3 regions of the Streptomyces lunalinharesii genome follow, and region 3 is predicted to be linked to each of the others. Evidence: riboswitches for the same ligand, from Rfam matches in the RefSeq annotation. Region 3 holds a riboswitch; each other region holds the start of a gene.
What was found. A riboswitch is a leader RNA that binds a small molecule or an ion and turns the genes downstream of it on or off. The one in region 3 is predicted to bind cobalamin.

Region 1 (3,404 bases), on a different contig from region 3:
GCGTCGTGGGTGCGCCGCAGCTGGGCCAGGCAGTCGGTCACGGTGCCGAGCAACTGCTCCTGCCGGCCGGCGTGGTAGCCACGGGCACTCAGCTCGCCCACCGCCTTCCCCAGCAGCACCACCTGACTGCTGCGGTCGCTGCCCGGCTTGAGCAGCACCGGGTTCATCAGCGCGGTCGGCTCGACCCGGGCCGCGGCCGCCTGCATCGCCTGCGCCCGGCCGATCTCCGCGCCCTCGCGGGTCACGAACGAGTTCAGCGACATGTTCTGCGCCTTGAACGGCGCCACCGAGACGCCCTGCCGCGCCAACCAGCGGCAGATGCCGGCGGTCACCACGCTCTTGCCGGCGTCGGACGTCGTCCCGGCCACCAACAGCCCGCCGCCCACGGCCCCGTCGGCCGTCTTCCTGCGCCCGTTCACCGGGTCACCCTCCCGCTCACGTTCGCCGTCACGCCCTTCCTCCCGCGCCGCACCGCGCCGACCGCCAGCCGGCCCGCCACCGTGACGCCCAGCGCCAGCAGGCCGACCCGCCGGGACAGCCGGGCCGCCCGCTCGATGTCGGACACCGCGGGGGGCCGCCCACCACCGTTGAGCACCGGCCGGTGCTCCACCCGCCCGCCGTACGCGAGGGTGCCGCCCAGCCGGACGCCCAACGCGCCGGCGAACGACGCCTCCACCGGGCCGGCGTTGGGGCTCGGGTGGGCCCCGCCGTCGGCCCGCCAGGCCTGCAGCGCACCGCGCCGGTCGGGGCCCGCCACCACGGTCAGCGCGGCGGTCAGTCGGGAGCCGGGCCAGCCGGCGACGTCGTCGAGGCGGGCGGCCGCCCAGCCGAACCGCCGGTGGCGCGGGGACTTGTGCCCCACCATCGCGTCCAGGGTGTTCACCGCCCGGAACGCCACCAGGCCGGGCACGCCCGCGACCGCGCCCCACACCAGGGCGCCGACCACCGCGTCGGAGGTGTTCTCGGCGACCGACTCCACCACCGCACGGGCCATCTGCGGCCCGTCCAGCGCCTGCGGATCGCGCCCGCACAGGTGCGGCAACCGCTCCCGTGCCACGTCCAGGTCGCCGACGGCCAGCGCGCCGCCCACGGCCCGCGCCTCCCGGCCGAGCGAGGTGCCGCCCAGCACCGCCCACGCGGCCGCCGCGGTCAGCGCGGTCCGGGCGCCCGGACGCTCCCCGAGGGCGCGTTGGAGCAACGCGGCGCCGACGGCCGCGCCGCCCGCGCACAACAGGGTGTGGGCCGCTCCGTAACCGCGGTGGTCGCGCCACAGCCGGCGTTCGAGGGCGCCCGCGGCCCGGCCGAACGCGGCCACCGGATGGCCGCGCCGCGGGTCCGCGACGATCAGGTCACCGAGGAAGCCGAGGGCCGCGCCGCACGCGTACCCCGCGTGTTCGCCGCGCATCGGATCAGGCCGCCGTCCGCCCTCGAAGGGGCCCTGCGACAGCGGGCAGTGGAGCTCTCGACGGGCAGCCGGGCATGGCGGTGTCCTCACTCAGGGTCCGCGCCCTGGCTCGACGTGACGGCGACCAGAGTCTCCTGGCTCCCGGATCGGCGCCGCCCCGGCCTTCCCGCCCGTACGGCGTGCGTACGGACCGTGGCCCTCGTCGGAGGAGCGCTCCCCGGTGACAGTGGCGGGACCGCGCCGGATTCGCACCGGACTTCCTCTGCTGTCGCCGATTGGCCCCGGAAGTCCACCACGCCCGCCCAGGTCCGTCAACTCACCCTTGACCTGCGACGCAGTGCCGACCGCCACCCTGTGGCCAAGGCCACCCGCGGGGCCGGTGGGGTGCCGCACGCGGACGGGGCGCCCGGGGCCGCGGCTGCTGCCGCGTCCACCGGACGCCCCGTCCGTTGCCGGCCGCGCCGGCTCCGCCGTCAGGCGGCGACGATCAGGTAGATCCCGTAGGCCACCGCGGCCGCGCAGAGCCCGTAGGCGGCCAGCGCCCCGACGCGCGACCCCGTACCGGGGACGGTCGTGGCCGTCGCGTCGCCGTCCGCGGCGGGCTTGCGGGAGGTGCCCACGATCCCGACGGTGAACAGGCCCACGAGCCCCACCGTCACCACGAGGCTGACGCCGAAGACCTGGCCGAGAGCTGCCCAGTCGATGTGCATTGCGGAGTCCTTAGGTCAGGGTGGTCGGCGTCAGGACGAGGCCGTCGCGGGCTGGGCGGGGGTCTTCGCCGGGGTGGTCGCGGGCGCGGCGTGGGTCGCGGCGTCCGCTGCGGCGTTCGCCGCGACAGGGCCGGCCGGGGGCGGCGCGACCGTCTGGAGCGCCGTGGTGACGACGCCCGCCGGCTCCACCGCCGGGCCCTCGTTGACGTTGGTGTGGTCCACCGGCTTGCGCCGGGAGGCCGCCCAGATGCCGCCGCAGACCGCCAGGGCCAGGACGGCGACCGTGGCCACGCCCCAGGGGCCCTGGTCGGCGAGGTAGGCGGCGCCGGCGGAGACCAGTCCGGCGGCCGGCAGGGTCAGGCCCCAGGCCACGACCATCCGGCCGGCCGTGGACCAGCGCACCACGCCGCCCTTGCGGCCCAGCCCGGAGCCCATCACGGACCCGGAGCAGACCTGGGTGGTGGAGAGCGCGAAACCGAGGTGGGAGGAGGCCAGGATGGTGGCCGCGGCGCCGGTCTGGGCGGCGAAGCCCTGCGGCGGCTGGATGTCGGTGATGCCCTTGCCCATGGTGCGGATGATCCGCCAGCCGCCCAGGTACGTGCCGAGCGCGATGGCCAGGCCGGCGGAGACGATCACCCACATCGGCGGGTCGGAGTGCGGGGCGACGACCCCGCCGGTGATCAGCGCGAGGGTGATCACGCCCATCGTCTTCTGCGCGTCGTTGGTGCCGTGGGCCAGCGAGACCAGGGCGGCCGAGGCGATCTGCCCGGCGCGGTAGCCCTTGGCGGTGTCGGCCTCGTCGCGGCCGCGGGCCAGTCGGTAGGTGAGCCGGGTCGCCGCCATCGAGGCGAGCCCCGCCACGAAGGGCGCGGCGACCGCGGGGATCAGGACCTTCATGACGACGGCCTCGCCGTGCACGCCGCCGGTGCCCACGGACACCAGCGTCGCGCCGATCAGACCGCCGAAGAGGGCGTGGGAGGAACTGGACGGCAGGCCGGCCAGCCAGGTGAGGAGGTTCCAGACGACGGCGCCGACCAGACCCGCGAAGATCACTTCAGGTCTGATGCCGGCGCTCTCGTCGATGATGCCGCCGGAGATGGTCTTCGCCACCTCAACGGAGAGGAAAGCCCCGACGAGGTTGAGCCCCGCCGACATCGCCACCGCGGTCTTGGGTCGCAAGGCCCCGGTGGAGATGGTGGTGGCCATTGCGTTGGCCGTGTCGTGGAAGCCGTTCGTAAAGTCGAACACCAAGGCCGTGACGATCACGATCCCGATGAGAAGCGTGATGT
Region 2 (3,404 bases), on a different contig from region 3:
ACAGGTAGAGAGGGATGCCGGTCTCCGCGTACGCGCGAGGCTTCTCCACCCGGTCGCGCGTGCCCGAGTCAGAGTCGTACGAAGTGACCTCAACGACCATCAGCACCGGTTCGGGATCGGCCCATTCACCCTGGCCGACGAAGGCGCCACTAGGCGCGAGCACACCGTCCGGGCGGGCCCTGCCGCCGCGATACGCCTGCACTTTCAGTCCCTGGTCCGGATAGAGCCACAGTTCAGGGCGCGCCTGGATGCAGAGCCGCGTCAGCCATTCGATGATCCGACCGTGGTCCCCGTCCGGCACAGCCCTGCTCCTGATTTTCCCGTCGATGAACTCCAACCGAGCGCCTTTTTCCAGGCGGGCGAGTATCCGGGCGACCTCTTCAAAATGCTCGGTCTCCATGATGTGCAGCGGGCTGGCGAGCGCGGTCATGAGGGCTTCTCCCTTCTTTCAACGGACGGAGCAGGGAACGTGGAACCGACGATAGTGGACACCACCGACAGTCACTTCGTGATCACCATCAGCGAAACTCCCCACCGGCCGCCCGGTCGTCGGCACACTGCCTCCATGGACATCACCATCAGGCCCGTCCGCCCGGCGGAGTACGAGGCGGTCGGCGACTTAGTGACCGAGGTGTACCTGGCCGACGGGCTGTTGGCCGGCGGGGCGGACGATCCGTACGCGGCGGTACTGCGGGCGGTGGCGCACCGGGCGGAGCACGCCGAGGTGCTGGTGGCCGCGGGCGGGGCGGACGGGGCGGTGCTGGGGGCGGTGACGTTCGCGCCGCACGGGAGCCCGTACGCGGAGTTGGCCGGGCCCGGGGAGGGCGAGTTCCGGATGCTGGCGGTGCGGGGCGAGGGGCGCGGGCACGGCGTCGGGGCGGCGCTGGTGCGGGCGTGCCTGGCGCGCGCCCGGGAGTCGGGGCTGCGCGCGATGGTGCTGTCGAGCCAGCCGCAGCTGCTGCCGGCGCACCGGCTCTACCGCCGGCTGGGGTTCGCGCGGGCGGCGCAGCGGGACTGGATTCCGGTGCCCGGGGTGACGCTGTGGGCGTTCGCCCGAGAGCTGTGCTGAGGGCCGTGGAACGCCTTCACGACCGCGTTCCGGCGGGGTCCGGGCGGCCCCGCCCTTCGCATACCTGCGGGAATGGTATGCCGGAGCGACACAAGATGTGGGGGTGCATGCGGGGAGCAGCACAAGATGTATGCTCTTCCTCGCTGTCGCCGCAGGGGAATCCGGTGCAAATCCGGGACTGTCCCGCAACGGTGTGAGAGCGCGTTCCACGGCCCGTTCCCAAGGGTTCGGCGGTGCGCTCCCGAGTCCGAGGACCTGCCGACGGCACGTCCGCACCGCCATCGGTGCGGCGTCGATACGTCCGGGCCCCGAGGGATGGGCTGATGGACGCCGCGCGGCCGACCCGCGCACCCCGGTCACCGCGGGGTGTCGCCCTGCCCGCGCGGCTGCCGTCGCACCGCCGTCCCTCCCGGCCCCCGCCGAGTGAGGGAGAGCATCAGGTGACCATCGCGCCAACGGAGCCCGCGTCAGACGCCGAGGTCGTGCAGTCCGCGGTGGCCGCACCTCCCGCGCACGAGGACGGACCGGGCGTCGCCCTGCTGCGGACGCTGACCGAGCTGACCGCCGACCTGACCGCGACCGACCCCGGCAAGGTGGCCGCCGCCGCGCTGCGCGGCCGGCACCCCGGCTCCGACGAAGCGGAACTGCGCGCGCTGGCGACCGAGGCCGCGGCCGGACTGATCGCCGACGAGCCGCAGTACTCCCGGCTCGCGGCGCGCCTGCTCACCCTCGCCATCGCCGAGGAGGCCGCCGGCCAGGGCGCCACCTCCTTCGCGACCTCGATCGCGGTCGGCCACCAGGAGGGCCTGATCGCCGACGTCACCGCGGAGTTCGTGCGCGGCCACGCGGTGCAGCTGGACGCGCTGGTGGACGGGGCCCTGGAGGCCGGCGCCGACGACCGGTTCGGGTACTTCGGGCTGCGCACCCTGCAGTCGCGCTACCTGCTGCGGCACCCCATCACCCGCAAGGTCATCGAGACGCCCCAGCACTTCCTGCTGCGGGTGGCCTGCGGCCTCGCCGAGGACGATTCGCTGCGGGCGCTGGCGGACGTCGCCGAGCTGTACCGGCTGACCAGCACGCTGTCCTACCTGCCGTCCTCCCCCACGCTCTTCAACTCCGGCACCCGGCACCCGCAGATGTCCTCCTGCTACCTGCTGGACTCCCCGCTGGACGAGCTGGACTCCATCTACGACCGCTACCACCAGGTGGCCCGGCTCTCCAAGCACGCCGGTGGGATCGGTCTGTCGTACTCCCGGATCCGTGCCCGCGGTTCGCTGATCCGCGGCACCAACGGGCACTCCAACGGCATCGTGCCGTTCCTGCGCACCCTGGACGCGTCGGTGGCCGCGGTCAACCAGGGCGGCCGCCGCAAGGGCGCGGCCTGCGTCTACCTGGAGACCTGGCACGCCGACATCGAGGAGTTCCTGGAGCTGCGGGACAACACCGGCGAGGAGGCCCGCCGGACCCACAACCTCAACATCGCGCACTGGATCCCGGACGAGTTCATGCGCCGGGTCGAGACGGACGCCGACTGGTCGCTGTTCTCCCCGTCCGACGTGCCCGAGTTCGTCGACCTGTGGGGCGCGGAGTTCGACGCCGCCTACCGGGCCGCGGAGGCCGCGGGCAAGGCCCTCAAGCAGGTGCCCGCCCGGGTGCTGTACTCCCGGATGATGCGCACCCTGGCGCAGACCGGCAACGGCTGGATGACGTTCAAGGACGCCGCCAACCGCACCGCCAACCAGACCGCGGAGCCCGGCCGGGTCGTGCACTCCTCCAACCTGTGCACGGAGATCCTGGAGGTCACCGACGACGGCGAGACCGCGGTCTGCAACCTCGGGTCGGTCAACCTCGCCGCGCACCTGGGCACGGACGGCGAGATGGACTGGGAGCGGCTGGACGCCACCGTCCGCACCGCCGTGACCTTCCTCGACCGGGTCGTGGACATCAACTTCTACCCGACCGAGCAGGCCGCCGCCTCCAACTCCCGCTGGCGGCCGGTCGGTCTGGGCCTGATGGGATTGCAGGACGTCTTCTTCCGGCTCCAGCTGCCGTTCGACTCGGCCGAGGCCCGGGAGCTGTCCACCCGCATCTCCGAGCGGATCATGCTGGCCGCCTACGAGGCGTCCGCCGACCTCGCCGAGCGGCACGGCCCGCACGCGACCTGGTCCGCGACCCGCACGGCCCGCGGCGTGCTGCACCCGGACCACTACCCGAACGCCGAGCCGCGCTGGGCGGACCGTTGGGCGGCGCTGCGCACCCGGATCGCCACGACCGGCATGCGCAACTCGCTCCTGCTGGCCATCGCGCCGACCGCCACCATCGCGTCCATCGCCGG
Region 3 (3,404 bases):
AACGGCACATGGAGGGGACCATGGGGCGGGACGCGGGGCGGGACCTCGGGCGGGACGACGCAGCGGACGACGCAGCGGATTCCCCGGCGGCCGTAGCAGGCGCCGCCGAGGAATCCGAAGAAGTCGAAGCAGTCGAAGTCTCCAAAGCCGCCGAAGCAGCTCAGGAAATCGGGGTCGCGCAGGGGGACGCGGGGATCGCCGAGGAGCTGCTGTACGACGTCATCCGGCGGCTGCGGCCGCTCCAGCGGACGATCGTGCGCGCGGCGGAGCGCACGCTGGACGGCACCGGTCTGACCGCCGGCGAGCGCACCCTCCTCGACGCGCTGCGCACCCACGGCCCGCGCACCGTGCCGCAGTTGGCGCGCTCCCTCGACCTGGACCGCCAGCCGGTACAGCGCTGGGTGAACCACGCGGCGGAGCTGGGCCTGGTCGTGACGACCGCCAACCCCGCGCACCGCCGCTCGTCGCTGATCCGGCTCACCGACGAGGGCACGGCGATGATGCGCGGGGTCCAGGAGGCCGAGGCGGGGGAACTCCGCCGCGGGCTCGCCGACCTGTCGGCCGGGGAGGTCCGCACGGCGCTGCGGGTGCTGGACCGGATCGGTGAGGAATTCCGGCACTTGGCGGACGGCTCGCGCGTTCCACCGGAGGAAAGCGGCGATCCCGATGAGCGGGACACCGCCGCACCGGTCACCGCACACGTCCCCATACCGCCTCGAACCGGCCACGGACCAGCGGCGCCCACCCGTCCGACCGACCGCCCGACGCGCACAGAACGGCCCGCAGAATGACGCACGACTTCCAGGCCTGGTCCGAGATCGACAACGACACCGTGCCGGTCGACGACGGCGAGCTGTTCTACGAGACGGCCGGCTCCGGGCCCGCGGTGGTGCTCCTGCACGACGGGATGCTCGACCAGCGCATGTGGGACGAGCAGTTCGCCTGGCTGGTCAACTCCGGGCTGCGGGTGGTCCGCTACGACTTCCGCGGCCACGGCCTGTCCTCCACGGTGACCGGAGACTGGGCCAACCACGACGACCTGGTGGCCCTGCTGGACGCGCTCGACATACCGCGCGCCGTCCTCGTCGGCCTCTCGCACGGCGCCCGGGTGGCGCTGGACACCGCGCTCGCCCACCCCGACCGGGTCACGGCCCTCTTCCTCGCCTCCCCCGGCATCAGCGGTCGCGCCTTCACCGACCCCTTCCTGCTGGAGCACATCCGGGAGCAGGTCGCCGCGCTCGACGAACAGGACGGCGTCGAGCGGTTCGTGGAGCACTTCCTGCGGATGTGGGTGGACGGGCCGCACCGCGCCCCGTCCGGCGTGCACTCGGGCTTCCGGGAGCGGATGCGCGCCTCCGCGTCCGCCAATGTCGAGGTGCACGCCGACGGCGCGGGCGCGGGCATGCCCCTGGAGGTCGGCGCCTTCGACCGCCTGGGCGAGATCCGGGTGCCGACCACCGTCCTCGACGGCGACCTCGACTCCTCCGACATCTCGGCGAACGCCCACGCCATAGCGCTGGCGGTCCCCGGCGCCCGCCGGATACGGGTACCGGCCGCAGGTCACATGGTCAACTTGGAGAACACCCCGCTCTTCGACCACGAACTGCACGCGTTCCTCTCCGCCCTGGCCCTGTGATCCGAGCCGCCGGCACCCGGTGACGGCCCGCACCGGCCACCGCGCGTGGCCGGTTCTCACGGGTGCCCGCTACAGTGACCGGGCCGTGGTGTTCGGGAAGACCGGTGCTGGACCTCGTGTCCGAAGCCGGCGCGGCCCTCGCCACTGTGATCGGGGAGTTTCCGCCCCTCTGCGTGCGCGCCCAGTGCGCGCACGGCGCCACTGACCGCAGCCTGCGGCCGGGAAGGCGGGGCGGACGCGGGCACCCGTAAGCCAGGAGACCGGCCACGGCATCTCACGAAATCATCCACGAGGTGCTGGAGCGTGATGGCCGGATGGCCCTGTCCACTGATACCCCGGACGACTTCCCTTCGTCCCGCAACTCCCCCGTCCTCGGCATACCCGGATCCCCCGGGTCGTTCCGCTGGCAACGTCGCGACACGGTCCGCACCGCGGGACTGATGGCCGTGATCGCCGCCCTGCACGTCGTCGCCTTCGGTGTGCTCTTCCTCCTGGTCGTGCCGGGCCACTACACCGTCGGCAGCCAGGTGTTCGGTGCCGGGCTCGGCATCACCGCCTACACCCTGGGCATGCGGCACGCCTTCGACGCCGACCACATCGCGGCGATCGACAACACCACCCGCAAGCTGATGGCCGACGGCAAACGGCCCGTCTCGGTGGGCTTCTGGTTCGCCCTCGGCCACTCCAGCGTGGTGGTCGCGATGGCCGCGCTGGTGGCGGGCGGCGCCCAACTCGCCGGCACGCTGATGAACGACGGCTCCCGGGCGCACCAGACGCTCGGCCTCCTGGGCACGACCGTGTCCGGTACCTTCCTCTACCTGATCGCCGCCCTCAACCTGGTCGCCCTGCTCGGCATCCTGAAGGTGTTCCGGGCGATGCGCACGGGCACGTACGACGAGCAGGAGCTGGAAGCGCAGCTGGATTCCCGCGGGTTCATGAACCGCGTCCTGGGCCGGCTCACCAAGTCCATCAGCCGCCCCGGCCAGATGTACCCGCTGGGCTTCCTCTTCGGGCTCGGCTTCGACACCGCGACCGAGGTGACGCTGATGGTGATGGCGGGCAGCGGCGCCGCGGCGGGCCTGCCCTGGTACGCGATCCTCTGCCTGCCGCTGCTGTTCGCCGCCGGGATGAGCCTGTTCGACACCCTCGACGGCACCTTCATGAACTTCGCGTACCAGTGGGCGTTCGCCAACCCGGTGCGCAAGGTCTACTACAACCTCACCATCACCGGGCTGTCGATCGCGGTCGCGTTCCTCATCGGCACCATCGAGCTGGTGACCGTCCTGCACGACAAGCTCGGCCTCGACGACCCGCTGACGGGCGGCATCGCCTCGCTCGACCTGAACAACGTGGGCTTCCTCATCGTCGGCCTGTTCGTCGTGGTGTGGGCGGCGGCGCTGGTGTACTGGCGACTGGGCGGCGTCGAGAAGCGCTGGACCGCCCGCTCCCAGGACGCACCGGCCACCGCGGACGCCCTGCCGGCGCCCGGCACGCAGGGGTCCGACGCCCCCTAGTCCCGGCCCCGCACCGGAAGAACACCGAACACCACGACCGCGTGGTGCGGCCGTCCCCACTGCCCGTAGGGGACGGTCGCACCACGCGGTCGGTGTCCGTGCGGGCCGCGCCTCAGGTGGCCGAGCCGGCCGCCGCGCCGGTCAGCAGGTCCGGGCCCCAGCGCTGAAGCGCCGCCGCCAGGTCGAGGGGCCGCAGCCGGTCCGCCTCGTCCGCCCCCGGCCAGTCCGCCCGGGGCACCCGCCACATCACCTCG

Region 1: another riboswitch for cobalamin. It lies ahead of ABD385_RS04315 (cobalamin biosynthesis protein); the one in region 3 lies ahead of nicT (Nickel transporter NicT).
Region 2: another riboswitch for cobalamin. It lies ahead of ABD385_RS13800 (ribonucleoside-diphosphate reductase subunit alpha); the one in region 3 lies ahead of nicT (Nickel transporter NicT).

Annotation. Positions count from the first base shown of each region.
Region 1 is NZ_BAAARK010000002.1:59,135-62,538, reverse strand. Features, by position in the region: gene ABD385_RS04320 (cobyric acid synthase) at 1-419, opposite strand, end outside; gene ABD385_RS04315 (cobalamin biosynthesis protein) at 416-1,405, opposite strand; cobalamin riboswitch at 1,534-1,667, opposite strand; gene ABD385_RS04310 (hypothetical protein) at 1,879-2,115, opposite strand; gene ABD385_RS04305 (inorganic phosphate transporter) at 2,146-3,404, opposite strand, start outside.
Region 2 is NZ_BAAARK010000007.1:115,355-118,758, forward strand. Features, by position in the region: gene ABD385_RS13790 (Uma2 family endonuclease) at 1-430, opposite strand, end outside; gene ABD385_RS13795 (GNAT family N-acetyltransferase) at 566-1,069, shown strand; cobalamin riboswitch at 1,194-1,346, shown strand; gene ABD385_RS13800 (ribonucleoside-diphosphate reductase subunit alpha) at 1,510-3,404, shown strand, end outside.
Region 3 is NZ_BAAARK010000022.1:81,127-84,530, reverse strand. Features, by position in the region: gene ABD385_RS28145 (MarR family winged helix-turn-helix transcriptional regulator) at 9-791, shown strand; gene ABD385_RS28140 (alpha/beta fold hydrolase) at 788-1,636, shown strand; cobalamin riboswitch at 1,706-1,919, shown strand; gene nicT (Nickel transporter NicT) at 1,951-3,150, shown strand; gene ABD385_RS28130 (VOC family protein) at 3,263-3,404, opposite strand, start outside.